One region of the Rhodoferax sp. GW821-FHT02C08 genome, then DNA from elsewhere that is predicted to be linked to it. Evidence: riboswitches for the same ligand, from Rfam matches in the RefSeq annotation. Region 1 holds a riboswitch; the other holds the start of a gene.

What was found. Region 1 has a riboswitch for S-adenosylhomocysteine ahead of metH (methionine synthase). Riboswitches for the same ligand answer to the same signal wherever they lie in the genome.
Region 2: it holds a riboswitch for S-adenosylhomocysteine, as region 1 does, so the genes downstream of both, ahcY (adenosylhomocysteinase) here and metH (methionine synthase) in region 1, are expected to answer to the same signal.

What each region holds. Positions count from the first base shown of each region.
Region 1 covers NZ_JBWKVR010000034.1:2,100-17,254, reverse strand. Annotated here, with positions in the region: gene AC07VY_RS24965 (Gfo/Idh/MocA family protein) at 1-417, shown strand, start outside; gene AC07VY_RS24960 (IclR family transcriptional regulator) at 479-1,255, opposite strand; gene AC07VY_RS24955 (RidA family protein) at 1,281-1,679, opposite strand; gene AC07VY_RS24950 (amino acid ABC transporter ATP-binding protein) at 1,703-2,473, opposite strand; gene AC07VY_RS24945 (amino acid ABC transporter permease) at 2,484-3,152, opposite strand; gene AC07VY_RS24940 (ABC transporter permease subunit) at 3,158-3,820, opposite strand; gene AC07VY_RS24935 (transporter substrate-binding protein) at 3,911-4,747, opposite strand; gene AC07VY_RS24930 (LysR family transcriptional regulator) at 5,016-5,942, opposite strand; gene AC07VY_RS24925 (PACE efflux transporter) at 6,051-6,488, shown strand; gene AC07VY_RS24920 (YncE family protein) at 6,584-7,663, shown strand; gene AC07VY_RS24915 (Crp/Fnr family transcriptional regulator) at 7,813-8,421, opposite strand; S-adenosyl-L-homocysteine riboswitch at 8,527-8,610, shown strand; gene metH (methionine synthase) at 8,637-11,384, shown strand; gene AC07VY_RS24905 (putative bifunctional diguanylate cyclase/phosphodiesterase) at 11,555-13,786, shown strand; gene AC07VY_RS24900 (ABC transporter substrate-binding protein) at 13,783-14,874, shown strand; gene AC07VY_RS24895 (ATP-binding protein) at 14,871-15,155, shown strand, end outside.
Region 2 covers NZ_JBWKVR010000005.1:266,855-282,009, forward strand. Annotated here, with positions in the region: gene AC07VY_RS08655 (SDR family oxidoreductase) at 1-514, shown strand, start outside; gene AC07VY_RS08660 (Lrp/AsnC family transcriptional regulator) at 523-1,032, opposite strand; gene AC07VY_RS08665 (1-aminocyclopropane-1-carboxylate deaminase) at 1,204-2,220, shown strand; gene mdeB (alpha-ketoglutarate dehydrogenase) at 2,239-4,908, shown strand; gene AC07VY_RS08675 (DUF3348 family protein) at 5,286-6,116, shown strand; gene AC07VY_RS08680 (DUF802 domain-containing protein) at 6,113-8,674, shown strand; gene AC07VY_RS08685 (OmpA family protein) at 8,671-9,330, shown strand; gene AC07VY_RS08690 (DUF2894 domain-containing protein) at 9,327-9,938, shown strand; S-adenosyl-L-homocysteine riboswitch at 10,004-10,099, shown strand; gene ahcY (adenosylhomocysteinase) at 10,188-11,621, shown strand; gene AC07VY_RS08700 (TlyA family RNA methyltransferase) at 11,674-12,678, shown strand; gene metF (methylenetetrahydrofolate reductase [NAD(P)H]) at 12,675-13,523, shown strand; gene AC07VY_RS08710 (beta-propeller fold lactonase family protein) at 13,964-15,155, shown strand, end outside.

The DNA of each region.
Region 1 (15,155 bases):
CTGGCCGATATCGACCCCGAGTTCAACGTCGACCGCACTTTCAGCGCGCTGCTGGACTTTGGCGGCGGCCGGCACCTGGACTTCACCGTGTCCACCCAGTCCACGCCCTACCAGCGCGTGCAGGTGGTGGGCACGCAGCAGCGGGTGGAAATCGAAATCCCGTTCAACGCGCCGCCGTTTGAGGCCACGCGCATCTTCATCGACAACGGCAAGCAGCTGGGCGGCGCCAGCGCCAGGGTGGAAAGTTTTGCGCCCTGCGACCAGTACAGCCTGGAAGGCGATGCGTTCTCGCTGGCGATCCGCGGTGAAGCGCCGTTGCTCTACGGCGTGGAAGACGCGGTCCAGAACATGCGCATCATCGACGCGCTGTTTGCCTCGCAGCGCAGTGGGCGCTGGGAAACCCTGGCTGCTATTTAATTAGTAGCTGCTAGCGCAGGCACTACCTGCGCTAGAGGCATATTTGACGGTTGTTTTACCGTCAGGTAGCACGTAGCCTCTGCGTCAGATCGCTGGCCGTGCTGACCAGGCAGTCCAGATATTCCTTCTGATTGCGCTGCCCATCCTCACGCGGGGCAACCAGGCACAGCGTGGCGATGCACACCTTCTCGCCCTGGTACACCGGGGCTGCGAAGCACTGCGTGAAGCTGTCGACGATGCTGCCGCAGGTGAAGTACCCGGCGGTGCGGGCCTCGCGGGCTTCTTGGAGGAAGGCCTGGGTATCGAGCCAGTCGCCGTTCGGCAGCTTGAAGTCTTCCTTGGGAATCAGGTTCAGAATTTCGCCGTCCGACAAATGCCCCAGCAGCAGGCGCCCGGATGCGGTCCAGGGAATCGGCATGGCTTCGCCCACGTTGGACGAGATGCGGAAAGGGCGTATGCCTTCCTTCATCAGCGCTACCGTGTATTTGTTGCCGTCCAGCATGCAGAGCTGGGCGGTTTCACGGGTTTCCTGGGTGATGCGCACCAGAGACTTTTCGCATTCGCGCATCAGGTCGAAATGCTCTGCATACGCGCTGCCCAGGAAGTGCAGCTTGCGGCCCAGAAACACCTGGCCTTCGCTGCCAGAATATTCCAGCACGCCGTGCTTGAGCAGCAGATTGATCAGCTCGTAGACGGACGAGCGTGGCGCGCCCAGCAGCGCTGCGATTTCATTCGGCCGTGCCGGTTTGCGGTGCGATCTGAAAAAGTCGAGGATCTCGAAAGCGCGGTCCAGCCCCCTGGAGCGGCGATTGGAGAGACTGTCATCGACAACCGTCATGGATAGGGACTTCCGTTGCTGAATTTCAGGGGTTGGTGTTGTTGCCGCTTTTGAGCTTGTAGGCCACGCAATCGACTTCGACCTTGCAGTCGACCATCATCTGCGCCTGTACGCAAGCACGGGCTGGCGGATTATCCCCAAAATACCCGGCGTAGATTTTGTTGAAGGTCCAGAAGTCGCGCGGATCGTCCAGCCACACGCCGACCCGCACCACGTCTTCCACGCCGTAGCCGGCTTCGGTCAGGATGGCGATGAGGTTCTCCAGCGTTTTGTGGGTCTGGGCGACGATGCCGCCGGCGATGATTTCGCCGCCCTCCATGGCCACCTGGCCGGAAACATGCAGCCAGCCGTCCGCCTCTACCGCGCGGGCAAAGGGCAATGCCTGGCCGCCCGCTCCGCGCTCGCCGGCGCCGTATCGAATGATGCTCACAGGTGTCCTCTCATGGTTCAGTTGAAGGCAGAGCTCTTGAGGAACTCGGCCAGCCGTTCGGTTTGGGGTTGGACGAACATCTCGCGCGGATTGCCTTCTTCGGCAATGCGGCCTTGGTTCATGAAGATCACCCGCGTCGATACCTCGTAGGCGAAGCGCATTTCATGCGTGACCAGCAGCATGGTCATGCCCTCGCGGGCCAGGTCCTTGATGACCAGCAGGACTTCGTTCACCAGTTCCGGGTCCAGCGCGGATGTCACCTCGTCGAACAGCATCAGCTTGGGCTCCATGGCGATGGCCCGGGCAATCGCCACGCGCTGCTGCTGGCCGCCGGACAGCTGGCCGGGGTAGTGGTTGCGGCGGGCCAGCAGGCCCACGCGGTCCAGCCAGCGCTCGGCCACCGCCACGGCTTCGTCCCGGCCCATTTTTTTGACCTTGATCAGGCCCAGCGTGACGTTCTCGGTGGCGGTCATGTGGGGGAACAGATTGAACTGCTGGAAGGCCATGCCGGTGAGCGCGCGCTGGCGGGCAATCTCCTGTTCGCTTTTGCGTCGCCGTGTGCCGCCGCGCATTTCGTAGCCGATTTCTTGCCCGGCGATGCGGATCGACCCGTCGTTGAACTCCTCCAGCATGTTGATGCAGCGCAGCATGGTCGTCTTGCCCGACCCGCTGGAGCCGATGATGCAGACCACGTCGCCTTGCTGCATGGCGCAGTCCACGCCCTTGAGCACTTCCACATCGCCGAAGCGCTTGTGCAGGTTGCTGATTTCCAGAATATTGCTGCTCATCAAGAGGTCCTCACGATGGAATGGTCGTTTTTCTTTCCACAAAGCGTCCGAAGCGCTCGATGGAGAAATTGATGCTGAAGTACAGAAACCCGGCCAGAAAATAGAACGGCAGGTTCATGAAGGTGCGGGCAATGATTTCCTGCGAGGCCAGCAGCAAGTCGCCCACGCCGATCACCGACAGCAGGGTGGATGCCTTGACGATTTCCGCCGCAGTATTCACCCAGGCGGGCAGCACCTGCCGCAGGGCCAAGGGCATCAGCACCGAGGCAAAGGTTTGGCGGAATGTCAGGCCGATGGCCTTGGCGGCATCCATTTGTCCCTTGGGGATGGCTTGCAGCGCGCCGCGCACGATCTCGCCTACGTGGGAGCTGCAGAACACCGCCAGGGCCAGCACGCCGGCCTGCAGCGGGCTGAGCCCGATGCCGATGGCCGACGGCACGTAGTAGCCGGCCAGCACCAGCACCAGCACCGGTGTGCCGCGCAGAAAGTCGGTGTAGCCACGCGCCAGCCAGCGTAAAGGGCGGCCCCCATAGGTCAGCGCTAGGCCCACGCCTATGCCCAGTACCGTGCCAAGGACGATCGCGCTGGCGGCAATCGCCATGGTCACCCCGAGCCCATAGGCAATCGAGCCGCGGACGATCCAGAGCTGCTGGATGAATTCTGAGAATGTGAAGTCCATGGCGATTACCGTGGGATGGAGAGTTGCCGCTCGATGCGCCGGAACACGGCGGCCAGCACGGCGCAGGTACATACGTAGATCAGGCTGACCACCACCCAGGTTTCAATTACGCGGAAGGATTCCACATTGATCTTGCGGGCCTGGAAGGTGAGCTCGGGCACCGCGATCACCGCTGCCAAAGAGGTGTCCTTGAACAGTGAAATCACTGTGTTGCCCAGCGCCGGCAGCACATTTCTGAACATCAGCGGCAGGATGATGGACGTGCGGATCTGCATCTTGCTCAGGCCAATGGTCTGGCCGGCCTCGCGCAGGCCGGCCGGCACCGACAGCAGCCCTGCACGAAACACCTCCGCCAGATAAGCGCCTGAATAGATCGCCAGGGTGGCCACGAAGGAGGGAATTTCGTCCAGCCGCAGGCCCACATTGGGCAGCGCGAAATAGGTAAACAGCACCAGCACCAGAATCGGCGTGTTGCGGATGACCGTGACGTACAGGCCGGCGGTGCGGCGCAGCACGCCCAGCTTGGAGATCAAGGCAAAGCTGACCAGCAACCCGATCAGCATGCCGATGGCAATGCTCTCGGCCGCCAGCACCAGGCTCAGGCCCAGCCCATCCAGCAAGGGCATGAAGCTGCGCCAGACGGCGGCGAAATTCAGTGTGTAACCCATGTGCAGCCTCGGCTAAGCAGTTGGTGGTTCGCTGATCGGGCCATTGCCCGGCCTGGGCAATGGTTGCCGTGTGTCTGTTCAGACGGGGCTTTATTGGAATTCGACCGGGAAGCCGATCTTGGGCGGTGCCAGCTTGACGCCGAACCAGGTGTTGAAGGACTTGGCGTAGCTGTCGAATTCCACGCCGGTCATGGCTTCGTGCAGGGCTGTGTTGACGAAGTTCAGCCAGTCCTGGTCGCCGCGCTTGACGGCGCAGGCATAGGTTTGCGGGTTCCAGCCGTAGCCCGAGTCGATGTACTTGCCGGCGTTCTGTTTGACGAACCAGGCGATCGACGATTGGTCTGTGGCGACCGCATCCACGCGGCCGGAATTCAGGGCCTGGTAAATCAGATCTTGTGAGTCGAACTGGGCCACCTTGGCGTTGGGCAGGGCGGCATGCACCATGGCTTCGGCATAGACGTTTTGCAGCACGCCCACCTTGACCGAAGCGTCGGCCTTTTTCAGCGCGGCGTAATTGGCATACGGGCTCTTGGCCTTGAGCATCAGGCCCACGCCTTCGCGGTAGTAGGGAATGGTGAAGGCGACCTGCTGCGCGCGCGCGCCGGTGACGGTGAGGAACTGGCAGGTGATGTCCACCTTGCCGGTGGTGATGTTGGGAATGCGGGCGTCCGACGACTGGTTGACGAATTCCACCTTCTCGGGGTCGTCAAACAAGGCCTTGGCAATGATCTTGGCCATGTCCACGTCAAAGCCCTGCAGCTTGCCGTCCTCTCCCTTGAAGTGCCAGGGCGCGTTGGTGCTGCCGGTGCCCACCACCAGACGGCCTCGCGCAAGAGCCTGTTCCAGGGTGCCGGCGGCAAAAGCCGTTCCCGTTGCAAACACGGAGGTAGCGGCCAATGCCGCCAATGCCAGAAGTCGAAACGCCATGTTGATACTCCTAAATGCCTAAGTGATGGGTAGGTTGTGTCTGCAATAATGGACATGTATCTGCAATCGCGGACGTGCTCAATTATTGTTACTTTTCAGTGACTGTCAACAATGGGCGCGCGGGCGTTGGAATTTCGGCCGTGGGTGGCAGGCGGGGGCTTACATGCTTGCCGCGTGGGCCGCGGCAATACAGCCAGGTGAGTGAGAGTTGATGCTACTAAATTGGTAGCTTGCTGCGCAGCTACTGCCTGCGCTAGAGGCCGATTTCTTATAAATTCTGCGCGGATGCCGCCAGCATCTTGCTGGCTTCACGGCTGGCGCTGACCAGGGCGATGAAGCGCCGCGCCGCCAGGCCCAGCGGCCGCTCCTTGGACCAGACTACGTCCACCCACAGCTCCATGTGGTTGGTCAGGTTGTCGAACGGAATCTGCACCAGTGTGCTGGCGGCGATCTGGCTGCGCACGAAGGACTGCGGCAGCCAACCCCAGCCGATGCCGGCCTCGATCAGGCCCAGCGCGGCGATATGGTTGTCGGTGCGCCAGCAGTGCCGCGCAAAGGCAAAGCGCCGGTCTATGGTGGCTAGGTCGCGGCTGGCCACCACAATCTGGCGGGTGTTGGTCAGCTGTTCCTCGCGCAGGCCGTCCGGGCTTTGTAGGGTGCGCGCCAGCAGCGCGGGTGCCATCACCGCCACCAGGGTTTCGCTGCTGACCTCTTGAAAACCCTCGCGTCCGTCCAGGCTGGGACGCTCGAACACCAGGGCCAGATTGGCCCGGCCCGCGTGCAGCATGCTCAAAGCGTCGGCCTGCGGTGCGGCCAGCACTTCCACCTCCAGCAGCGGGTATTCCTGCGCCAGCGTGGCCAGCGGGCTGCGCCATTGCGCCGCCAGCAGCTCGGGGGCGATGGCCAGGGTCAGGCGGCTTTCCAGACCTTGCGTCAGCCCCAGAGCCTGGGCGTTCAGCTGCTGCAGCTGGCCGGCCAGCAGGCGGGCCTGCGGCTCCAGCGACCGCGCGGTGGCGGTGGGCCGGGGCTCGCGCCCGCTGCGGTCGAACAGCTCCAACCCCAGTTCGGCCTCCAGGTGGGCGACGGCCATGCTGACCGCCGAAGGCACCCGCCCCAGGGTGCGCGCCGCGGCCGAGAACGAGCCACGGTCCAGCACGGCCAGAAATACCTGCACGCTCTCGGTAGTGAATGCCATGGCTCAATCTATCAATAAAACTGACATAAGCTGACTTTATATATCAGAATTAAAGACATAAAGTGGCGGCATTCCCGGTTCCAAGGCGCCAGCGCCCCCAGATTTGCCATGCAAGGTATCAAGAGAAAAATTGTCTACGTGGGCTTGTTTGAAGCCATTGCCATCCTGGCCAGCACTTATGGTCTGTCCGGCATGTCGGGCCACGGCCTGCAGGAGGCGGGTGTGGTGGCGGTCGCGGCTTCGGCTATTGCGATCACCTGGAACCTGGTGTTCAACACCTTGTTTGAGCGCTGGGAAGCGCGACAGGCCGTGCATGGCCGCAGCGTGGGCCGGCGCATCGCGCATGCCATCGGCTTCGAGGGCGGGCTGACGGTGTTTCTGGTGCCTTTGATGGCCTGGTGGTTCGATGCCACGCTGTGGCAGGCCCTGGTGATGGACCTGGGTTTGCTGGTGTTCTTCCTGGTCTACGCCTTTGTTTTCAACTGGGTTTTTGACCGCGTGTTTGGCCTGCCCAGCTCGGCAGTGCGCCAGGCGCAGCCGGCCTAGGTTCAGTGCCGACTGCGGCAATTACGTAAGGATTTGCACCCTGCGCCAAACGCTGGCGCAGTTCTAGGATGCGGCTCTCATCTTTAGGAGTTCCTATGTCCGTGTGCAAATTGCTTTCCGTGGCGGCCGCTGTCGCAGCCGTTGTTTCCCTGCCCCTGCCCGCCGCTGCGTTTGACGGCTGGCATCTGGATAACGCTACGGCGATTCCTGGCAAGGGCTCGGCCTGGGATTACGTGTCACTGGATGCCGCGCGCGGCCATCTGTTCATCGGTCGGCGCGGCGCGGGTCTGCAGGCCTACGATCTGGCCAAGCACAAGGCGCTGGGCATCATCGGTACGACGGCCAGCGATAGCTCCAATGGGGCCGCCGTGATTTCCGAGTTTGACTTGGGCATTTCATACAATGAAAACGGCACCATCACGCCGTTCAAGCTGTCTACGCTGCAAGCCCAGCCGTCTATCAAGCTGGGTGACGATCTGGACTCCGTCCACTATGACCCCGCGACCAAGCGCGTCATTGTCAATATGGGTGCAGAAAAAGACGGTACCGAGTTGCTGGTACTCGATGTCCCCTCGTTGAAGCAGGTCGGCTCCATCAAGGTCAGCACCAAGAAGCCTGAGCACGCGGAAGCCGACGGCCAAGGCAATTTCTACATGGCCTCGCGCGACGAGAACGCGGTGTACCGCATCAACACCAAGGACCTGACCGTCACCGCCCAGTGGCCCACACCCGGTTGCGCCCAGACCAATGGCTTGGCGCTGGATGCGACCAACCACCGCATCTTCCTGGGCTGCCGTGGCAGTGCGACGGTGAAGCCATCTTTTGCGGTGATGGATGCCGACAATGGCGCGATTCTGTACACCTATGAAATCGGTGGTGGTAACGACGACGTGGTGTACGACGCAGAGTTGAAGCGGGTGTTCCTGACCAACGGTGTGAACTCGGTCATGAATGTGTTTGAGCAAGTGGACGCGAACACCTACAAGCCGTCCGAAGCGCTGGGCACCATGGCCGGCGTGCGCACCATGGCCATGGACCACAAGACCAAGAAGATCTACGCCATCACCGCCGAGGGCAGCGCCGACTACAGCAAGAAGATCACCACCAGCGTGTCGCCGTACTACGCCAATACCTTCTTTGACAACAAGTTCTACGTGCTGACCTACAGCAAGTAAGCAACCAACTTCCTCGGTGCCATTGGCGTCCGGGGTGCTTCTATTCCAGGGAACCCACGGAACCGGCTTTGCCGGGCCGTCGGGTTCGCCCCCTGCAAAGGGGGTTGGAGTAGCGACACGCAGTGCGCGAAGCCTGGGGGTGAGCCAAATCAGGTCGGCATTAAATGGTCGATTTCCTGCTGCATGGCCTGTACCAGCTGGCTGTAGCGCTTGAGCTTTTCCGAGGTTTCGCGCAGCCGCTCGGCCACGCGCATGGAAATCGCCAGCAGCAGCTTGGCGGCGGTGTGCGGGTCGTCCTGGCTGAGCTTTTCCAGGGCGGCACGCGACAGGATGGCGCAGACCACGTTGGTGCTGGCGGTGCACGAGGCCAGCCGGGCCTGGCCGTCGATCAAGCCCATTTCACCAATCAGGCTGCCCGGGCCCAGCACGGTCACGGTGACCGGGTTGCGCCGGCTGACGATGACGTTTTCTACCGTCACCTCGCCCTCCAGCAGTAGCACCATGTAGCCGGTTTCGCTTTTGTCGCCCTCCACGATGAAGGTGGTGTTTATCGGGATGCGGCGCGGCGTCATATAGCTCACCACGGTCAGCGCCTCTTCGGGTCGCAGTTGCATCAACGCCGTGGGAGCGATGAGCAGCTCGGCTGCCCGGTTGGCGGATTCGGACCCTTCTACGGCCCGCATGCGCTGCTTGGGCAGAAGATCTTCGGGTTGTTGACCTTGGACGGTTTTCTTGCTGCCAAAGAAGTTTTCAAACATGCTGGGGGAGGGGGTAGAGGTAACAGATGGTCCGTGCCAGAAGTTTAGAGCTTTCTTGGAGTAGGGGGTAGGCCGGCAGGTGCGTGCATAGCCTTTAAAATCGGTGCTTCCAAGGAGCGTTGCAGCGGGGCTGGTTCCCGTCAGGCTTGGAAAGCTCTGTGTACGAGACCGCAACGACGCTCACCTGAACCATGCCCCCTCCACAGGTGAGTTGAATGTCCGAACCCGTCGCAAATTCCGTCCCCCCCATGCTGTTGTCCGGCCTGGAGCCCGTGCTCATCGGCCCCGGCACGCTGTTCGTCAACATCGGCGAGCGCACCAATGTCACCGGCTCCAAGGCCTTCGCCCGCATGATCCTGAACGGCGAGTTCGACCAGGCCTTGTCGGTGGCGCGCCAGCAGGTGGAAAACGGCGCCCAGGTGATCGACATCAACATGGACGAAGCCATGCTGGACAGCAAGGCGGCCATGGTGCGCTTCCTGAACCTGATCGCCAGCGAGCCCGATATCGCCCGCGTGCCGATCATGATCGACAGCAGCAAGTGGGAGGTGATCGAGGCCGGCCTGCGCTGCATCCAGGGCAAGGGCATCGTCAACTCGATCAGCATGAAGGAGGGCGTGGAGCAGTTCAAGCACCACGCCAAGCTGCTGCGCCGCTACGGCGCGGCGGCGGTGGTGATGGCCTTTGACGAAAAAGGCCAGGCCGATACGTATGAGCGCAAGATCGAGATCTGCGAACGCGCCTACCGCATCCTGGTGGACGAGGTGGGCTATCCACCCGAAGACATCATCTTCGACCCCAACATCTTTGCCGTGGCCACCGGCATCGAAGAGCACAACAACTACGCGGTGGACTTCATTGAAGCCACGCGCTGGATCAAGCAGAACCTGCCGGGCGCCAAGGTGTCGGGCGGTGTGTCGAATGTGAGCTTCTCGTTCCGCGGAAACGACCCGGTGCGCGAAGCCATCCACACCGTGTTCCTGTACCACGCGATCCAGGCCGGCATGGACATGGGCATCGTCAACGCTGGCATGGTCGGCGTGTATGACGATCTGGAGCCGGTGCTGCGCGAGCGCGTCGAAGACGTGGTGCTGAACCGCCGGCCCGACGCCGGCGAGCGTCTGGTCGAGATCGCCGAAACCGCCAAGAGCGGCGCCAAGGACGAGAGCAAGCGCCTGGACTGGCGCGGCACACCGGACCATCCGGTGACAGTGGAGCAGCGCCTGAGCCATGCCATGGTGCATGGCATCACCGACTTCATCGTGCCCGACACCGAAGAGGCCTACCAGGCGATTCTGGCCAAGGGCGGCCGTCCGCTGCACGTGATCGAAGGCCCGCTGATGGCCGGCATGAACATCGTGGGCGACCTGTTCGGCCAGGGCAAGATGTTCCTGCCCCAGGTGGTGAAGTCGGCGCGGGTGATGAAGTCCGCGGTGGCGCATCTGATTCCCTACATCGAGGAAGAAAAGCGCCTCGATGAAGCCGCTGGGCGCGACGTGCGCACCAAGGGCAAGATCATCATCGCCACCGTCAAGGGCGACGTGCACGACATCGGCAAGAACATCGTCACCGTGGTCTTGCAGTGCAACAACTTCGAGGTGGTGAACATGGGCGTGATGGTGCCCTGCCACGAGATTCTGGCGCGCGCCAAGGTCGAGGGCGCCGACATCGTGGGACTGAGCGGCCTGATCACGCCCAGCCTGGAAGAAATGCAGTACGTGGCCGGTGAGATGCAGAAGGACGACCACTTCCGCATCAAGAAAATCCCGCTGATGATCGGCGGCGCCACCACCAGCCGTGTGCACACCGCGGTGAAGATCGCCCACCACTACGACGGCCCCGTCGTTTACGTGCCCGATGCATCGCGTAGCGTGGGTGTGGCGCAGAGTCTGCTTGGGGATGGTGCTGCAGATTTCATAGCGGAACTGAACGCAGACTACGACAAGGTGCGCCAGCAGCACGCCAACAAGAAGCAGACCCCGCTGTGGCCGCTGGCCAAATGCCGGGCCAACAAGACGCCGATCAACTGGACCGGCTATGCACCCAAAACGCCCAAGTTCATCGGCCGCCGCGTCTTCAAGAATTTCGACCTGGGCGAGCTGGCCAAGTACATCGACTGGGGCCCGTTCTTCCAGACCTGGGACCTGGCCGGCCCGTACCCGGCGATCCTGACCGACGAGGTGGTCGGCATAGAAGCCACCCGTGTCTACAAGGACGCGCAGGCCATGCTGAAACGCGTGGTCGAGGGCCGCTGGCTTACCGCCAACGGCGTGATTGCCCTGTACCCGGCGAACACGGTGAATGATGACGACATCGTTTTCTACACCGACGAGTCGCGCAGCGAGGTCGCCATGACCTGGTACGGCCTGCGCCAGCAGACCGAAAAGCAGGCGGTCGATGGCGTGATGCGCCCCAGCCGCTGCCTGGCCGATTTCGTGGCACCCAAAGCCAGCGGCGTGGCCGATTACGCCGGCATGTTTGCCGTCACCGCCGGCCTGGGCGCCGAGAAGAAGGAAGCCCAGTTCATGGCCGAGCTGGACGACTATTCCAGCATCATGTTCAAGGCCATCGCTGACCGCCTGGCCGAGGCCTTTGCCGAATGCCTGCACCAGCGCGTGCGCACCGACCTCTGGGGCACGGCGCCGCAGGAGGCGCTGAGCGTCGAGGACATGATCGGCGAAAAGTACACCGGCATCCGCCCCGCGCCCGGCTACCCGGCCTGCCCGGACCACAGCGCCAAGCAGGACATGTTTGCGCTGCTGCAATGCCATGAAATCGGCATGGAGCTGACCGAAAGCCTGGCCATGCTGCCGGCAGCCAGCGTCAGCGGCTTCTACCTGGGGCACCCGGACAGCGTGTACTTCAACGTCGGCAAGATCGCCGAAGACCAGCTGAAAGACCTGGCCCAGCGCCGGGGTGTGGCCGAGGCCGATCTGCAACGCCTGTTGGCACCCAATTTGTAAAAACCAGGGGCTCGTCCGCATGCGGGCGCCTGGTTTTAGGTGGAAGATGGGGTACTAGAACGCAAACACGTTCTTAGCCGCTCAACTTACTACAAACTTGTACTTTGCTACAGTTTGTAAGAAACTGAGTTAACCACCCACTTAGCGCCACGCCTTCTGCCGGACTGCCCATGGATGACGATGATCTGCTTGAGTTCATAGACACTCCGTCGGCCGCCGAGAGTTCTGCGGGTGCGGCCATGCCAGAGGCCTGGCGCATTGTGGTGGTGGATGACGACCCCGATGTGCACGAAAGCACCTCCTACGGCTTGCGTGGCCTGGAGGTCGAGGGTCGTGGCCTGCAACTGCTGCACGCCTATTCGGCCGCCGAGGCCTTGCAGATGCTGCGCGACGAAACCGGCGTGGCCGTGGTGCTGCTGGACGTGGTGATGGAAACCGAAGACGCGGGTCTGGCTACGGTAGGCGCCATTCGCGAAGGGCTGGGTCTGGCGAATCTGCGCATCATCCTGCGCACCGGGCAGCCCGGCCAGGCGCCCGAGATCGAGACCATCCGCCGCTACGACATCAACGACTACAAGACCAAGAGCGAGCTGACCCGCACCAAGCTCTATACCGCGCTGACCACGGCCATCCGCTCTTACGACCAGCTGTGCCGTCTGGACGCCAGCCGGCGGGGGCTGGAGCAGATCGTGGCGGCCAGTAACCAGTTCATTGCCGATGCCGGGGTGCAGACTTTCGCCCAGGGCGTGATCACCCAGATTGCCGGTTTGATCGGCATCGAGGCGGAAGGCCTGGTATGTGCCTGTACCGGCATCAGTGAGGGCACTGCGCAGTACGTGGTGATTGCGGCGGCCGGGCATTTGGCCTATCTGATGCGCCGCCGTATCAGCGAGATCGATGATCCGCACATCGTCGCCAGCCTGACGCAATGCCTGGCGGAGCGCCGCAACCTGGTCACCGAGCGCAGCATCACCTTGTTTTTCGAAGGGCGGGAGTCGGGCGACTTTGCGGCGTTTGTGTATTCGGGCCAGCCATTGCGCGCGGTGGACATGCATTTGATGCAGGTGTTTTGCACCAATATCGCCCTGTGCGCGGCGAATGTGGAGCTGGTGGCCCGCCTGCGCGACCATGCCTATGTGGACCGCATGCTGGGTTTGCCCAACCGCACCGCTCTGATCGAACATATGGACCGGGCGATCGCTGATGGCGCGGCGCAAGGCTGCGCCCTGGGTCTGATGGACGTGGACCAGTTTGCCGAGACCAACGATATGTTTGGCCACGTGTACGGCGATCTGTTGCTGGTCGCGATCACCCGTCGGCTGCGCGCTCTGCATGGGGGCGACGCGTTTCTGGCGCGCGTGGGTGGCGACACCTTTGCCTTGTTTGGCGCAGAAATCCGGGTCCAGCCCGAGGTGCTGCGCGCAGTGTTCGAGCAGCCGTTCGAGATCGAGGACATCCAGCGCCCGGTGTCCATCTGCATCGGCCTGGTGCGTTGCGATGCGGCCGGGGGTAGCGGCCTGGAGCTGCTGAAGAACGCGTCGATTGCGCTCAAGCGTGCCAAGGAGTTGGGCCAGGGCCGTAGCGCCTACTACTCCGCCGAGATCGGCATTGCCACACGCGAGCGCACCCGCTTGCTGCATGGCCTGCAGCGGGCCTTTGACCACGAACGCTTGTTTGTTGTCTACCAACCGCAAATGTCCTTGCGCACCGGGCTGCCCATAGGTTTTGAGGCGCTGCTGCGCTGGCGTACCGAAGACGGCCAGTTTGTGCCGCCCGATCGCTTCATTCCGGTGGCCGAGCAGTCCGGTCTGATCGTGGCCATCGGCGCCTGGGTCCTGCGCACGGCGCTGCACGCCCACGGCCAGCTGCGTACCGCGGGCATACAGGGCATACGCATGGCGGTGAATGTGTCGTCAGTACAGTTCGCGCAGCCCCAGTTTCTGGCCACGGTGGACGAGGCGCTGGCCGACACCGGCATGCCACCCGACTGCCTGGAGCTGGAGATCACCGAGTCGGTGGCCGTGATGGGTATGGAGCGCGTCGCCAGCGTGCTGCGTGCCATCAAGGAGCGCGGCATTGCGGTGGCAATTGACGACTTCGGCACCGGCTTTTCCTCGCTGTCCTACCTGGACCAGTTGCCCGCAGACCGGCTGAAGATTGACCGCGCGTTTGTCAGTTCGCTGGACTCGGGCCGGTTGGGCGCGCGCATTGCCGAGATGATCGTGCCGCTGGGCCACCAGCTGGGCATGCAGGTGCTGGCCGAAGGGGTGGAGACCGAGGTCCAGGCCAACATCTTGCGCAGCCTGGGCTGCGACGAGGCCCAGGGCTACTTGTATGCCAAGGCCATGGTCATCGAAGAGCTGCTGCCCTGGCTGGCGCAGCGCCTGGGTAAAAAGCCGTGAAATTCTGGCCCTGGCTGTTGCTGGCAGGGCTGTTGGCAGGCTGTGGCCCCGGCCAGCCGGTGCGCATAGGCTTCATAGCCGGCTTGTCCAATCGCAGCCCGGATGTCGAAGAGGATGGTCGCAATGGCCTGATGCTGGCCCTCGAGCAACGTAACCAGACTGGTGGCCTGGACGGCCACCCGATTGAGCTGGTGGTGCGTGACAGCGGCCAGACGCCGCTGCAGGCCCAGACAGCCATGCAGGCGTTGGTGCAGGCCAAGGTGGTGGCTGCGGTGGGTTCGTTTACCAGCGCTACCGCCGCGCTGGTGGTGCCGCTGGCCGATGCGGCCCAGCTGGTGCTGGTCAGCCCCACGGTGACGTCCATGGATTTTGTGGGCAAGGACGATTATTTTTTTCGCATGAACCGCAATGCGCACGAAAACGCCAGCGCCTACGCGGCCAAGCTGGTGCAAAGAGGCCAGCGCCGCGTGGCCGTGCTGTATGACGTACGCAACAAAAGTCTGTCCAGCTCCTGGGTTCAGGAGTTCCGGGTTGCCTTTGCTGCGGCGGGCGGCCAGGTGGCGGTCGAGGTGCCTTTTGGCGCGGAGGGGCAGGGCGTGGGCGACAGCGTGCGCCAGATGCTGGCCGGCCGGCCGGATGGCTTGCTGTTCATTGCCGGAACGCTGGACGTGGCGCAACTGGCCCAGCAGGCCGAAAAGCTGGCCCCAGGCTTGCCCAAGACAGCCTCGGAGTGGGCTTCTGGCGACTATCTGGTTGAACTGGGCGGGCGTGCGGTAGAGGGCATGATGACGGCCCAGGTGTTTGACCGTGCTGACACTTCCGAGCGCTACCGCCGCTTCCGGGATGCATACCAAGTGCGGTTTGCGCGGCCACCCAGCTTTAGTTCCGTAGCTGCGTTTGACACGGGTACGGTGCTGCTGCAGGCATTGGAGCGGCGGTCCTGGTATGAGTCGCTCAAGGATGCCTTGCTGAAATACGGCCCCTATGAAGGGCTGCAGCAGAGCATCCAGTTCGACCGCTTTGGCGATGCCACGCGCAAGATGATGTTCACCCAGATCCAGGCGGGTCAATTCGTGCCTTTGCCATGATGGTTTTGCGGCTGCGCAGCTATCTGGGGGGTCTGCTGGTGGCCACCATGCTGGTGACACTGGTGATTGTGGGCAGTGCCATTCTGTGGATGCGTATTCCGCAGATCGAGCAGGCCAACAAGGAAGAGGTGGCCCGGGACATCGGCGAGATGGCCGCCCTGATGGAGATTCTGTTGGGCTCGGTGGAGTCGCGTGTGCAGGTGCTCAGCCAGGCGCTACGGCTGACGCCTGCGTCGCAGGCGAATGCGCTGCTGGATGAAGCCGTGGGCAACGCGCACGTG
Region 2 (15,155 bases), on a different contig from region 1:
CGTGGCCGACCCGACCAGCATCAGCGGCCTGGCCTGGCAGCTGGACGGCGAAAAAATCCATCTGGCCCTGTACGTCGCGGGCCTGTTTTCACAAGGTGGCGCCACCTCGCCGCCCACCCAGCAGGACTTTGACCGTGTGATGCACACCAATGTGCTGGGCGCCATGCAGGCCATTCCCCAGGTAGCGCCCTTGGTGGAGGAAGGGGGAGGCGTATTCGCCTTCATCACCAGCGGCATGGGGCAGATCAGCAGCGTGGCCTCCAGCGCCAGCTGGACATACCGCGTCAGCAAGGCCGCACTGAACATGGCGGTGGCCGCCGCCCAGCACGACTATCCGCGCGCCACCCTGCTGGCGCTGTGCCCGGGCTGGGTGCAAACCGATATGGGCGGCCCCGGCGCCAGCCTGACGGTAGAGGCCAGCGTGGCCGCCATGCGCCGCACCCTGGCGGCGACGACGTCGGCCGACCGTGGGCGCTATCTGCACCACGACGGGCGACCCTACACCGGCTGGTAAATCAGCCTCTAGATGGGGAACTGCGTGGTGGACAGCACCTGCTTGAGCACCATGAACGAGCGAATCTGCCGCACGCCCGGCAGGTGCAGCAACTGCGTGGCGTGCAGGTTGTTGAAGCTGTCGTTGTCGCGCGTGCGCAGCAGCATGAAATAGTCAAACTCGCCCGTCACCACATGGCACTCCATGCAGCCCGAGACCTTGGCTGCCGCTTTCTCGAACAGGGCGAATGACTCCGGCGTGGACCGGTCCAGCACCACGCCTATCAGCACCAGCATGCTGGCGTCCAGCGCCTTGGGGTTCAGCAGCGCGACGATGCCCGAAATAAAACCCAGCTGCTTCAGCCTATCCACCCGCCGCAGGCAGGCCGGCGGGCTCAGATTCACCTTGGCGGCCAGCGCCACGTTGGTCATGGACGCATCGCGCTGCAGGGCGCGCAATATGGCTTTGTCGGTACGGTCTATGGCGTGGTCAACGTTGTCGGCGGGTGCCGTCTTGGTTTTTACTTTTGTTGCGCACATATTGCTTATCAAGACATAAAAATACAACCATATCAAAGAATCAAGGTTTTAAAAATAAATAAGGAAGAATGTTTGCAACCCTGTTAAGCAGGGTGCTCCCTAGAATTTGGCTATGCGTTGCAAGGCACCCGCGTTGCGCGTCCACCGTCTTTAACTTTGCGAGCTACCACCATGAACCTGCAGAAATTCCCGCGCCACGCCCTGACCTTTGGCCCCTCGCCCATCACCCCGCTGAAGCGGCTCAGCGCACACCTGGGCGGCAAGGTGGATCTGTACGCCAAGCGCGAGGATTGCAATAGCGGCCTGGCCTTCGGTGGCAACAAGACCCGCAAGCTGGAATACCTGATCCCCGAGGCCATCGCGGGCGGCTATGACACCCTGGTGTCCATCGGTGGCATCCAGTCCAACCAGACCCGCCAGGTCGCCGCCGTCGCCGCCCACCTGGGCATGAAGTGCGTGCTGGTGCAGGAGAACTGGGTGAACTATTCCGACGCGGTGTACGACCGCGTGGGCAACATCGAAATGTCGCGCATCATGGGCGCCGACGTGCGGCTGGACGCCGCCGGTTTCGACATCGGCATCCGCCCCAGCTGGGAGCAGGCCATGGAAGACGTGCGCAAGGCCGGCGGAAAGCCGTTTCCGATTCCGGCAGGTTGCTCCGAGCATCCACTGGGCGGCCTGGGCTTTGTGGGCTTTGCCGAAGAAGTGCGCCAGCAAGAAGCCGAACTCGGCTTCAAGTTCGACTACATCGTGGTCTGCTCGGTAACGGGCAGCACCCAGGCCGGCATGGTGGTGGGCTTTGCCGCCGATGGCCGGGCCGACAAAGTGATTGGCATCGACGCCTCGGCCAAGCCTGAAAAAACCCATGCGCAAATCCTGCGCATCGCGCGCCACACCGCCGAAATCGTGGACCTGGGGCGCCCCATCGAAAGCAAGGATGTGGTGCTGGACACCCGCTACGGCGGCCCTGAATACGGCCTGCCCAGCGCCGGTACGCTCGAAGCCATCCGCCTGTGCGCACGCCAGGAAGGCATGCTGACCGACCCGGTGTACGAGGGCAAATCCATGCACGGCATGATCGACATGGTGCGCAAGGGCGAATTCCCCGAAGGCTCCAAAGTGCTGTACGCCCACCTCGGCGGCGTGCCGGCCTTGAACGCCTACAGCTTCTTGTTCCGCAACGGCTAAAACCACAAGGTGCGCAGCATGGAACAGCAGGACGCGAACGATCCCGAAGAACTGCGTGAGTGGTGCGACGCGCTGGACAGCCTGCTCCAGGCCTGGGGTCCGCAAGCGGGCCGGGCACGGGCGGTGGAGCTGCTGGACGCGCTGCTGGCCCACGCACGCAGCCGCAAGCTGGGCTGGCGCCCCGAGCCCGTCACGCCCTATCTGAACACCATAGGCGTGGACGAACAGCCGCCGTACCCGGGCGACCTGGCCCTGGAGCGCCGCCTGTCTGCCATCCTGCGCTGGAATGCCCTGGCCATGGTGGTGCGTGCCAACGCAGCCCATGGCGAGCTGGGCGGCCATATCGCCAGCTACGCATCGGCTGCCGATCTGTTCGAGGTGGGCTTTCAGCATTTCTTCCATGCGCGCACGCCCAGCCATGGCGGCGACCTGGTGTACTTCCAGCCGCACTCGGCGCCCGGCGTGTATGCGCGCGCCTACCTGGAGGGGCGCTTGCCCGAGAGCGCGCTGCAGCACTACCGGCAAGAGCTGGTAGCCGAGGGCCAAGGCCTGCAGGGCCTGAGTTCCTACCCGCACCCCTACCTGATGCCGGACTTCTGGCAGTTCCCCACCGGCTCCATGGGCATAGGGCCGATCAACGCCATCTACCAGGCGCGCTTCATGCGCTATCTGGCGCACCGCAACTTGCTGGAAACCGCTGGCCGCAAAGTCTGGGGCTTTTTTGGCGATGGCGAGATGGACGAGCCCGAGTCGATCGCCGCGCTGACCTTGGCCGCGCGCGAGAAGCTGGACAACTGCGTCTTCGTCATCAACTGCAATCTGCAGCGCCTGGACGGGCCGGTGCGCGGCAACGGCCGCATCGTGGACGAGCTGGAATCCCTGTTTGCCGGCGCGGGCTGGAACGTGGTGAAGTGCCTGTGGGGCTCGGAATGGGATGCGCTGCTGGCCCATGACCACGGCCATGCCATCACCCAGGCTTTTGCGCAGACGGTGGACGGCGAATTCCAGACCCTGAGCGCCAACGACGGCGCCTTCAACCGCCGCACTTTTTTCAACAAAACACCGGCGCTGCAGGCGCTGGTAGCCCACCTGACCGACGAGCAGATTGACCAACTGCGCCGTGGTGGCCACGACCCGGTGAAGATCCACGCCGCCTTTGCCAAGGCCGCGCAACACCAGGGCCAGCCCACCGTGGTGCTGGCGAAAACCATGAAGGGCTATGGCATGGGCTCCGTGGGCCAGGGCCGCATGACCACGCACCAGCAAAAGAAGCTGGACCGCGAGGATCTACTGGCCTTCCGCGAGCGCTTCCAGCTGCCGCTGACGGACGAGCAGGTGACCCAGGCCGCCTTTCTCAAGCCCGCTGCCGACAGCCCCGAGATGCGCTATCTGCAGGCCAGGCGCCAGGCCCTGGGCGGCTACCTGCCACAGCGCGAAAGAACCGCACCGCCCGTGGCCATACCCGCGCTGGAGAGCACCGCCGCCTTTGCCCTGCATGCCGACGGCAAGGCCATGAGCACCACCATGGCCTTTGTGCGCCAACTGGGTGCGCTGCTGAAGGACTCTGTGCTGGGTCCGCGCGTTGTGCCCATCGTGGCCGACGAGGCGCGCACCTTCGGCATGGCCAATCTGTTTCGCCAGGTCGGCATCTACGCACCCTTTGGCCAGCTCTACCAGCCTGAGGACGCGGAGTCCATGCTGTTCTACAAGGAAGAGGTGTCGGGCCAGATTCTGGAAGAGGGCATCAGCGAGGCGGGCGCCCTGTCTTCCTGGACTGCAGCCGCCACCAGCTACTCCACGCATGGGCTGGCCATGCTACCGTTCTTCATTTACTACAGCATGTTCGGCTTCCAGCGCGTGGGTGACCTGATCTGGGCCGCTGCGGACCAGCGGGCCCGGGGCTTTCTGGTTGGCGCCACCTCGGGCCGCACCACGCTGGGCGGCGAGGGCCTGCAGCACCAGGACGGTAGCAGCCATCTGGTGGCGTCCACCATCCCCAATTGCCGCGCCTACGACCCGGCTTTTGCGGGCGAGCTGGCCGTCATCATCGACCACGGTGCGCGCCAGATGCTGGAGGCCCAGGTGGACGAGTTCTATTACGTCACGGTGACGAACGAAAGCGTCGAGAATCCCAGCCTGCCCGCCCAAGCGCATGCCGATGTGCTGCGCGGCATGTACCTGCTGCGCCAGGGCAAGCCTCTGCCACGCAGGGTGCAGTTGTTCGGCAGCGGCGCAATCATGGGCGAAGTGCTGAAGGCCGCCGAGCTGCTGGAGCGCGAGCACGGCGTGGCGGCCGATGTGTGGAGCGTCACCAGCTACATCGAGCTGGCCCGCGAAGGCCAGGCCCAGGAGCGGCTGTGGCGCCAGGGCGCCAAGCCCATGGTGGATAGCTGGTTTGGCCGCAAGCTGGCGGCCAGTAGCGGCCCCATCATCGCCGCCACCGACTATGTGCGGGCCCTGCCCGAGATGGTGCGCGCCTTTGTGCCCGAGGGCCGCCGGTATGTGACGCTGGGCACGGACGGCTTTGGCCGCAGCGACTCGCGTGCCGCACTGCGCGCGCATTTCGAGGTCAACGCGCAAGCCATCGTCCAGGCCAGCATCCGCGTGGTGCACGAGATCATCTTCAACGAGACCGACAGCAACCGCCGCCGCCATGACGACGACGCCATGTCGATGGCATCCATCTAAGCCCGTTCTAGGTGAATTCGGGTTCGCTACTAAAAAAATAGCTGCCTGCGCAGGTATTACCTGCGCCAGAGTGCATTTTCTTTAATATTTTCCTACACAGCTCGCGCGGTGGAGCTGCCAGCACATAGCCGACCGGGGAAGCGCTCAAAGTGCACCCGGTACAATCCGCGCCCAGCCAAGGCCATTCGGAAACAGCACGCTGCTACCGAATGCATGCCCGGCTACAAGCGCTACGCGCAAGGTGTTTTCACCATGGGGCTGCGGCGAGTCCGCCGTGCCCACGCCCACTGGCCCATCGCTATGGGAATGGGCAGGTGCCCCCATACAGCCACATTGAGCCCCATTGCCGCTACCTCCTGGGTGCAAAGGAATCTTTTTTGCGCACGAACTTCAGCAGTTCCAAACTTGTTCGCCTGCTTGGTGACCCGGCCTCCGTCGGCAAGGCGGGCGCCAGCGTGGATTCTGCCGAGCAGCTGAGCGTGCTGCTGGGCGTGTTCGACGCGGTGACGCTGCGCGGCGCGCTGCAAGCCATCCAGACCACGCGTGCGGCCGCCCAGCCCGCTGGCAAGCCCGTCCAGATGGGCCGCAGCGTGGATGTCGCCGCACAGATGCAGCAGGTACGCCAAGTCCTGATCCACGCCATCACCACCAAGCCGGTGACGGTGGCCGATGCGGGTGCCAGCCGGCGGCGGGGCCGTAATCCCGAGCCCTTGCCCCTGCCGGTGCCAGCCGCGCCCGAAGAAGCGGTGGCCGACTACGCGGTATTTCGCCAGCGCCACCTGGACCTTCAGCGCCAGATGGATTTGATGCTCCCGCCCTTGCGCGTGAATGTGCGCGAGGCGATTGCAGCGGTGTCGCCCAGCTTGCGGCAGCTGGCGGCTCTGGACGCCGTGTGGGAGCAAATGCTGGCAGCGCGCGAGCAGAAGTTGCTGGCCACCATCCCAACGCTGCTGAAGCACCGGTTTGAACAATTGCGCACGGACCCGTCGCAGCCATCCGCCGGCTTGGCGCCCGCCCTGTGGCACCAACCTGGCGGATGGCTGGACCGGTTTGGTAAGGAACAGCAGGCCGTCATGTTGGCCGAGCTGGACCTGCGGCTGGAGCCCATCATGGGTCTGGCAGAGGCATTCCAGCGGGAAACCGCGCTTGAACGTACGCCCACTGCGGCGCCGCGTAGGGATATTGAAAAAGTTGAGAACGCAGTATGAATAGGTTTGTTTTCGCCGCCATCTTCGCCATCGGTCTGCTGGGCGTGGCCTGGGTGGGCTATGGGTTTGTGGGCACGAGCGCGTTGGCGCTGGCCGTCACCGCGGTGATCGCCGGGGTGTACCTGCTGGGGGCGCTGGAGCTGCGACGCTTCAGGGCCGACACGGCATTGCTGGCCACTGCGCTGGCCGAGCTGGTGCAGCCACCCGCTGATTTGCCCACTTGGCTGGAACGTGTGCCAGCACTATTGCGCAACCCCGTGCGCATGCGTGTCGAGGGCGAGCGCAGCGCTCTGCCTGGCTTGGCGTTGACGCCGTATCTGGTGGGCTTGTTGGTGATGCTGGGCATGCTGGGCACCTTCCTGGGCATGGTGGTGACCTTCAAGGGCGCGGTGTTTGCGCTGGAGGGCTCCACCGATCTGCATGCCATCCGCTCCGCCCTGGCGGCGCCCATCAAGGGCCTGGGTCTGTCGTTTGGCTCCTCGGTCGCCGGGGTGGCGGCGTCGGCGGTCTTGGGGCTGCTATCGGCCATGGCCCGGCGCGAACGGCTGGACGTGGTGCGTCTGCTGGATGCACGCATTGCCACCACCTTACGGCCCTTCTCCATGGCGCAACAGCGCCATGACGCCTTCAAGGCCGTGCAAATGCAGGCCCACGCGCTGCCCGAGGTGGCCGCGCGCCTGCAGGTCATGATGGACGGCATGGAGCGCCGCAGCCAGCAGTTGAGCGAGCAGTTGCAAGGGCAGCAGGCGCAGTTTCACCGCGAGGTGTCGGGGGCGTATGGCGAATTGGCCAGCTCCGTCAGCGCATCGCTGCAGGCCAGCCTGGCCGCTGCGGCACGCGCGGCAGGCGACAGCATCCAACCGGTGGTCCAGGCGGCGATGGCCGAGATGGCGCAGGAATCCACACGGCTGCACCAACGCGTCTTTGACGCCACGCAAAGCCAGCTGAATGGCCTGGCCCAGAGCTGGGACGCAGCGGCCGCGCGCACGGCCGATGGCTGGGCCGCCGCGCAACACAACCATGTGCGCAGCAGCGAGGCCCAGGCGGCACGATTTGACGCGGCGCTGCAAGGCTTTGCCGATACGTTTGAACAGCGCTCCAGCACGCTGCTGGCTTCGGTACAAGCGGCTGCAGCCCAGTCCCGGGACGCGCAAGCGGCCGCGGACCAACTGCACCTGCAAGGCTGGACGCAGGCATTGCAGTCCACCACCCACACGCTGCAGGGCGAATGGCGCGCCATGAGCGAACAGGCCCTGGCCCAGCAACAGGCCGTGTGCCAAACGCTGGAGAAGACCGCTGGCGCGATGGTGGAGCACACCCGCCAACGCGCCGAGACAACCCTGACGCAGGTAGCTGATCTGGTGGCGCGGTCTGAAGCTTTGTTGGCCGCGCATACCGCCGCAGAGGCCCGCTGGACACAGGACCAGAGCGAGCGCCTGGCGCAATTGGCCAAGCTCTCGCACACCGCACTGCAAGGCTTTGCCGACACTTTCGAACAACGCTCCAGCACGCTGCTGGCTTCGGTACAGGCGGCTGCAACCCAGTCCCGCGAGGAACAAACGGCCGCCGATCAGCTGCATCTGCAGGGCTGGACGCAGGCATTGCAGTCCACCACCCACACGCTGCAGGGCGAATGGCGTGCCATGGGCGAGCAGGCGCTGGCCCAGCAACAGACCGTGTGCCAAACGCTGGAGAAGACTGCCGGCGAAATGGTGGCACACACCAGCCAACAAGCCGCTGCAAGCCTGGCACAGGTGGCTGATCTGGTGGACCGGTCTGAAGCTTTGCTGGCCAGCCATACCGAGGCAGAAGGCCGCTGGACGCAGCAGCAGGGCGAGCGCCTGGACCAATTGGCCAGCCTTTGGCGCACCGAGCTGGCAGCATTGCGCGCCGAAGAATCCACCCGTGGCCAGGCCGCAGTGGACCGGCTGGCGCAATTGCAGTCAGCCGTGGTGACCCATTTGGCGACCTTGGGCACGGCCCTGGAAGAGCCCATGGCCCGGCTGATGGCCACGGCGGCCGAGGCGCCCCAAGCTGCAGCGGAAGTGATTGCCCAGTTGCGCCAGCAAATGGCCGGATTCAGCGAACGCGACAACCAGGCGTTTGCAGAACGCACCCAGCTGGTGGCCCAACTCGACACACTGCTGCAGACGCTGAACCAGGCTGCTGGCGATCAGCGCACCGCCATCGAGTCGCTGGTGGCATCCGCTGCCAGCGTGCTGGACTCTGCGGGCGGCCAGTTTGCCCAAACGGTGGAGGCACACACCAGCCAGACCGCACAGGTGGCGGCGCAGGTCACCGGCAGTGCCGTGGAATTGGCCAGCCTGGGCGAAGCCTTTGGCCATGGTGTGCAACTCTTCAGCGCGTCGAACGAAAAACTGGCGGACAGCCTGCAGCGCGTGGAGGGCGCGATCCAGCAGTCGGCAACGCGCAGCGACGAACAACTGGCCTACTACGTGGCCCAGGCGCGTGAGGTAATTGACCTCAGCATCGCCGCACAGCAGACGGTGGTGGAAGACATGCGCCGCCTGCGCAGCGCGGAAGGGGTTGCGGGATGACCGGCGCGGAAGACTGGGAGGACGGAAATGACGGCGTGGAGCAGACCGCGCCCGTCTGGGCGGTGTTTGGCGACCTGATGTCGGGCTTGCTGGGAGCCTTTGTGCTGGTGCTGGTCGGGGTGCTGGTGGTGCAGATGGACCTGGTCACCAATCTGCAGGCCGAAGTGGCCAAGCGCCAAAGCGAAGAGCAGCGCCGCATGGCCCTGGAAAAGGCCCTGGCCGTGCCCTTGGCCACAGGCCGCGTGACCTTGAACAACGGCCGCATCGGCATCAGCGGCAACGTGCTGTTCCCGGTGAACTCGGACCAGTTGCGTCCCGAAGGGCGGCAATTGCTGAAGAGCCTGGTGCCGCCGCTGCAGGTCTACCTGGGTGCGCGGGACGACATGCTGATGGTCAGCGGCTTTACCGACAACCAGCCCATCATCGACCGCAACCAGCATTTCACCGACAACCTGGAGCTGTCAGCCCAACGTGCGCTCACGGTATCGCGCGCGCTGATCGAATCCGGCATGCCCTCGTCGCGGGTGTTTGCGGCCGCGTTTGGTGCCGAGCAACCCGTGGCGTCGAACGATGACGATAAAGGCCGTGCGCAAAACCGCCGGGTGGAAATGGCGCCGGTGCCCCGCTCAACAGCCGAGAAGCCGCCGGCACCATGATGCCGCCAGAGGCTTTCGATGCAGCGGCTGTGCTGGCGTCCTTGCGCAGCGCTGACGCGCAGCATTGGGACCCTGTGCGCTTTCGCTACTTGGAAGCCCTGCAACAGCGTTTGCAGACTGCACCCGAGCCCGTGCGGCGCATCGTGGAGGGCAAGCTGCAAGCAGGGCTGATGGCCTATACCGAACGTGGCGGGCGTAGGCCACTGGCAAGCGGCTCCGAATCCTCTCCCCCGCCCACCTCTCCGCTGGCCGCGCTGAACGCCTACATCCGTACCGCCACCCAGCCCACTGCGGAGGAGAATGCTCCCGCGATTGGCTGGGGTGGCCGGCCCGAGCTGAAGAGTGTGCAAGGTTTCCGGGAGGTCTGGTCCAAGTTTGCGGTTGTGGACCAGGTGGAGCAATCGCTCAAACGGGGCCCGGAAAACGCGGGGCCCTTGAATTCCCACATGCTGGTGCTGCGTTCCCTGGCCACGATGCGCGAGCTGTCGCCCGAGTACCTGCGCAGATTTTTGTCACATGCCGAAACCCTGCTGTGGCTGGACCAGGAAAGCCAGCGCCTCAGCGCTCCGCAGGCGCGGTCGGCGCGCACCAGCAAGCGGAAGAAATAAAGGCCGTACGCGTCCGGTTACACGACTTTCATGCGTGGCGCAGCGGCTTCTCCTTATAATGGCCGGATTCCGAGGAGCGCTGCAACCCCCGGCCTGGCCACCCCAGGCTCCGGTGTGAGGCTCGGAATCCATCCATTTAGTGATAACCGCGCTCACCCACTGCCTGCTAGGCTGAAATTCGGGTGAGTCCCGGTTCAGCGTCTGCGCAGTGGCCCTACCAACATGTACCAACCTGTTTTGGAGCCCACCATGAACGCAGTTCTCAAACCAATTTCTACCGCCGACCAAGCCATTGCCGACCTGAGCCTGGCCGCCTGGGGCCAGCGCGAAATCCGCATCGCCGAAACCGAAATGCCCGGCCTGATGGCCATCCGCGAAGAGTTCGCCGCAGCCCAGCCGCTGAAGGGCGCGCGCATCACCGGCTCGCTGCACATGACGATCCAGACCGCCGTGCTGATCGAAACCCTGCAAGCCCTGGGCGCCCAAGTGCGTTGGGCTTCGTGCAACATCTTCTCGACCCAAGACCACGCCGCTGCTGCGATTGCCGCCGCCGGCACGCCGGTCTTCGCCATCAAGGGCGAGTCGCTGAAAGACTACTGGGATTACACCCACAGCATCTTCGACTTCGGCGCCAAGGGTACGCCCGGCGAAGGTCCGAACATGATTCTGGACGACGGCGGCGACGCCACGCTGCTGATGCACCTGGGCCAACGCGCCGAGAAGGACATCAGCGTGGTCGGCAACCCCACCAGCGAAGAAGAAACCCTGCTGTTCGCCGCCATCAAGGCCAAGCTGGCCGTAGACCCCACCTGGTACACCCGCAAGTCGGCTGAGATCATCGGCGTAACCGAAGAAACCACCACCGGCGTGCACCGCCTGAACGAAATGTCGGCCAAGGGCACGCTGCTGTTCCGCGCCATCAACGTCAACGACTCGGTGACCAAGAGCAAGTTTGACAACCTCTACGGCTGCCGCGAATCCCTGGTGGACGGCATCAAGCGCGCCACCGACGTGATGATTGCCGGCAAGGTGGCTTGTGTGGCCGGCTACGGCGACGTGGGCAAGGGTTCGGCCCAGGCGCTGCGCGCACTCAGCGCACAAGTGTGGGTGACCGAGATCGACCCGATCAACGCACTGCAAGCCGCGATGGAAGGCTACCGCGTCGTGACCATGGACTATGCCTGCGAACACGCAGACATCTTCGTCACCACCACCGGCAACAAGAGCGTCATCACCCACGCCCACATGCTGAAGATGAAGGACCAGGCCATCGTCTGCAACATCGGCCACTTCGACAACGAAATCGAAGTTGCCGCACTGGAGCAGTACAAGTGGGAAGAAATCAAGCCCCAGGTGGACCACATCCAGTTCCCTGACGGCAAGAAGATCATCCTGCTGGCCAAGGGCCGCCTGGTGAACTTGGGCTGCGGCACCGGCCACCCGAGCTTCGTGATGTCGGCCAGCTTCGCGAATCAGACCATCGCCCAGATCGAACTGTTCACCAAGAAGGACGCCTACCAGCCCGGCAAGGTGTACGTACTGCCCAAGCACCTGGACGAAAAGGTCGCCCGCCTGCACCTGAAGAAGGTCGGCGCCATGCTGACCGAACTGACCGACGAGCAGGCCGCCTATATCGGCGTGTCCAAGAACGGCCCCTACAAGGCCGAAACATACCGCTACTAAAGCGTCCGCTCCCCCGCTCCCCGGGGGAGTTATCACCCCCATACGGAGCCCCATGCGCGCTGACCAATTACTCGTAGAACGCGGCATGGCCGCATCCCGCTCGCAGGCCGTGCGCCTGATTGCCGGAGGCATGCGCTGGTTTGACGGCATCAAATGGCGTGATGTCGCCAAGAACAAGGACGACATCCCGGAAGATGCCCAGCTGGAACTGCTGGACGCTGCCGAGGCACGCTATGTCTCGCGCGGCGGGCTCAAGCTCGAAGCCGCGCTGAAGCATGTCGGCCTGGACGCCAGCGGCCTGAAAGTGTTCGACGTGGGCCAGTCCACTGGCGGCTTTACCGACTGCCTGCTGCAAGCCGGTGCGACGCAAGTCACCGGGGTGGACGTAGGCCATGGCCAGCTGCACCAGAAGCTGCGCGAGGACAAGCGGGTGCTGTGTGTGGAGGGGCTGAACGCCCGCTCGCTCACGCCCGAGTCCCTGCAGGACGCTTGCGAGCATGTCTTGTCCGAGCATTGGGAACCCGCAGCCGTGACCGACCCCGAGCCCGTCTCGCCCTACAGCTGGATGAACGGCAACGGCGAAGTCACCGACTACGACGACAGCGACGATGCCGACGACGCCGAGGTGGAAGCCCATATGGCACAGGCCACCGGCAAGGTGAATGCCCGCGCCCTGGACGCCGAACCCGAAGTTGCGGCGCCCACCAAGCACCGCCGCAAGGCCGGCCTGGACGGACTGGATACCGAGCCCGAGTTCGACCTGGTCACGGGCGATGTGTCCTTCATCTCGCTGACGCTGATACTGCCGGCCCTGGTGCCGCTACTCAAACCCGACAGCCATTTGCTGATGCTGGTCAAGCCGCAGTTCGAGCTGCAGCCCGGCCAGGTCGGCAAGGGTGGCATCGTGCGCGACGAATCCATGTACGCCGTGGTGGAAGCGCGCCTGCGCGATTGCTGCGCCGAGCTCGACCTGGAAGTGCTGGACTGGTTTGACAGCGCCGTCGCCGGTGGCGATGGCAACCGTGAATTCTTCATTTTTGCAAAGAGAGCCCCATGAGCCTCGCATCCAATTTCCCTATCAGTCTCGAATTCTTCCCGCCCAAGACGGACGAAGGCGCGGCCAAGCTGCGCATCGTGCGCCAGGCGCTGTACGCGCTGAAACCCGAGTTCTGCTCGGTCACCTTTGGCGCTGGCGGCTCGACCCAGGAGGGCACATTTGCCACCGTGGCCGAGATCCTGGCCGAAGGCGTGCCGGCGGCCAGCCATTTCTCTTGCGTGGGCGCGACCAAAGCCACCGTGCGGGCCCAGTTGGCCACGCTGCAGGCCATGGGCGTGAAACGTCTGGTGGCCTTGCGCGGCGACCTGCCCAGCGGCTACGGTGCGGGCGGTGAATTCCAGTACGCCAGCGACCTGGTGGCCTTCATCCGCGCCGAGACCGATGATGCCTTCCACATCGAGGTGGCCTGCTACCCCGAAATCCACCCGCAAGCCAAGTCGGCCGACGCCGACCTGAACGCCTTCGCCATCAAGGTGCATGCGGGCGCCAACTCGGCCATAACGCAGTATTTCTACAACGCCGACGCCTACTTCCGCCTGGTGGAAGACGCGCGCAAGCTGGGTGTGGCGGTGCCTGTGGTGCCCGGCATCATGCCGATCTCCAGCTCCAACCAGCTGATGCGCTTCAGTGATGCCTGCGGTGCGGAGATTCCGCGCTGGATACGCCTGCGTCTGCAGGGCTTTGGCGACGATACCGCCAGCATCAAGTCCTTTGGCCTGGACGTGGTGACCGAGCTGTGCGAACGCCTGGTGGCCGGTGGCGCCCCCAGCCTGCACTTCTACGCCATGAACCAGAGCGCAGCCACGCTGGAAATCTGCAAGCGCCTGGGCCGTCTGGCGGCCTGATCTGCAAAGACAAGGTCTCCAGCGCATATTCCAGTTGCACCTGCAGCTATGACGCTTCTCTGAATACACGACATCACCAAATCGTCGCCTGCTGCCCGCAAGCGACGATGGTTAATGGTCGCTTTTGTGCGCTCTTGGGCTTGTTGCGCGTAGTGGTGTGCAGCTCGTAGAGGTCGTTGGGGCAGTAGTTGGCCAATGCATGCCCTCAAGAATTTTCTCGGCTTCGATCCTGGCACCTCCAGTATCAAGTTTCTTTCATCGTTCGGGGCTCACTCAGACTCATGAAAGTTAGCTACATTTCGCGGTTGCCGCCAGGCAACCCAGTGCGACCCAGCAGGGGTACGGCTCTGGCAGCGGGTCCATGTCATTAGAGGTACTTTATGCAATTCCGGCTTATGCAGCAGAGGCTGCGTGGCGTCACAGGTATTTGGGGGCTTTGTATGACGCTCCTTTTGAGCGCATGTGGGGGCGCCGGCGATAGCGCGGCGGTGCCGCCTTCAACACCTGCAATCACCAGCTACACCATCAGCGGCATGGTCACTGGCCTGGCATCGGGGGGCTCCGTCACCTTGCTGAACAACGCGGCTGACCCGACCACGCTCAGCACCAACAGCGGCTTCCGCTTTGCCACCCCGGTCGCCTCCGGCGGTAGCTATGCCGTCACCGTGGGCACCCAACCCAACGGCCAGACCTGCACGGTCAGCAATAGCACGGGCTCTGGGGTTTCGGCCAATGTGTCCAATGTGCAGATTACCTGCTCCGTCAACAGCTACACCATCAGCGGCACGGTCACTGGCCTGGCATCGGGGGGCTCCGTCACCTTGCTGAACAACGCGGCTGACCCGACCACGCTCAGCGCCATCAGCGGCTTCAGCTTTGCCACCCCGGTCGCCGCTGGCGGCAGCTATGCCGTCACTGTGGGCACCCAACCCAGCGGCCAGACCTGCACGGTCAGCAACGGCTCGGGCTCTGGGGTTTCGGCCAATGTGTCCAATGTGCAGATTACCTGCTCGGCCACCACCTACACCATCAGCGGCACGGTCACCGGCCTGGCATCGGGGGGCTCCGTCACCTTGCTGAACAACGCGGCCGACGCGTCCACGCTCAGCGCCAACGGCAGCTTCAGCGTTGCCACGCCGGTCGCCGCTGGCGGCAGCTATGCCGTCACTGTGGGCACCCAACCCAGCGGCCAGACCTGCACGGTCAGCAACGGCTCGGGCTCTGGGGTTGCGGCCAATGTGGTCGATGTGGCGGTAGCCTGCGTCAGCCGAGCCCGCTACGCCTATGTGGCGAACTTCGGCGACAGCACGGTGTCGCAGTACAGCATTGGCTCGGACGGCGCGCTCACGGCGTTGAGCCCCGCTACCTTGGCGACGGGAGCGAACCCCAATGCGGTCACCGTCGATCCCACGGGGCATTTTGCCTATGTGGCGAACAACGGCAACACGGTGTCGCAGTACCGCATAGGCACGGACGGCGCGCTCACGGCGCTGAGCCCGGCCACAGTGGTGGCGGGAGTTGCCCCCGTTTCAGTCAGCGTCGATCCCACGGGGCATTTTGCCTATGTGGCGAACACCGGCAACACGGTGTCACAGTACAGCATTGGCTCGGACGGCGCGCTCACGGCGCTGA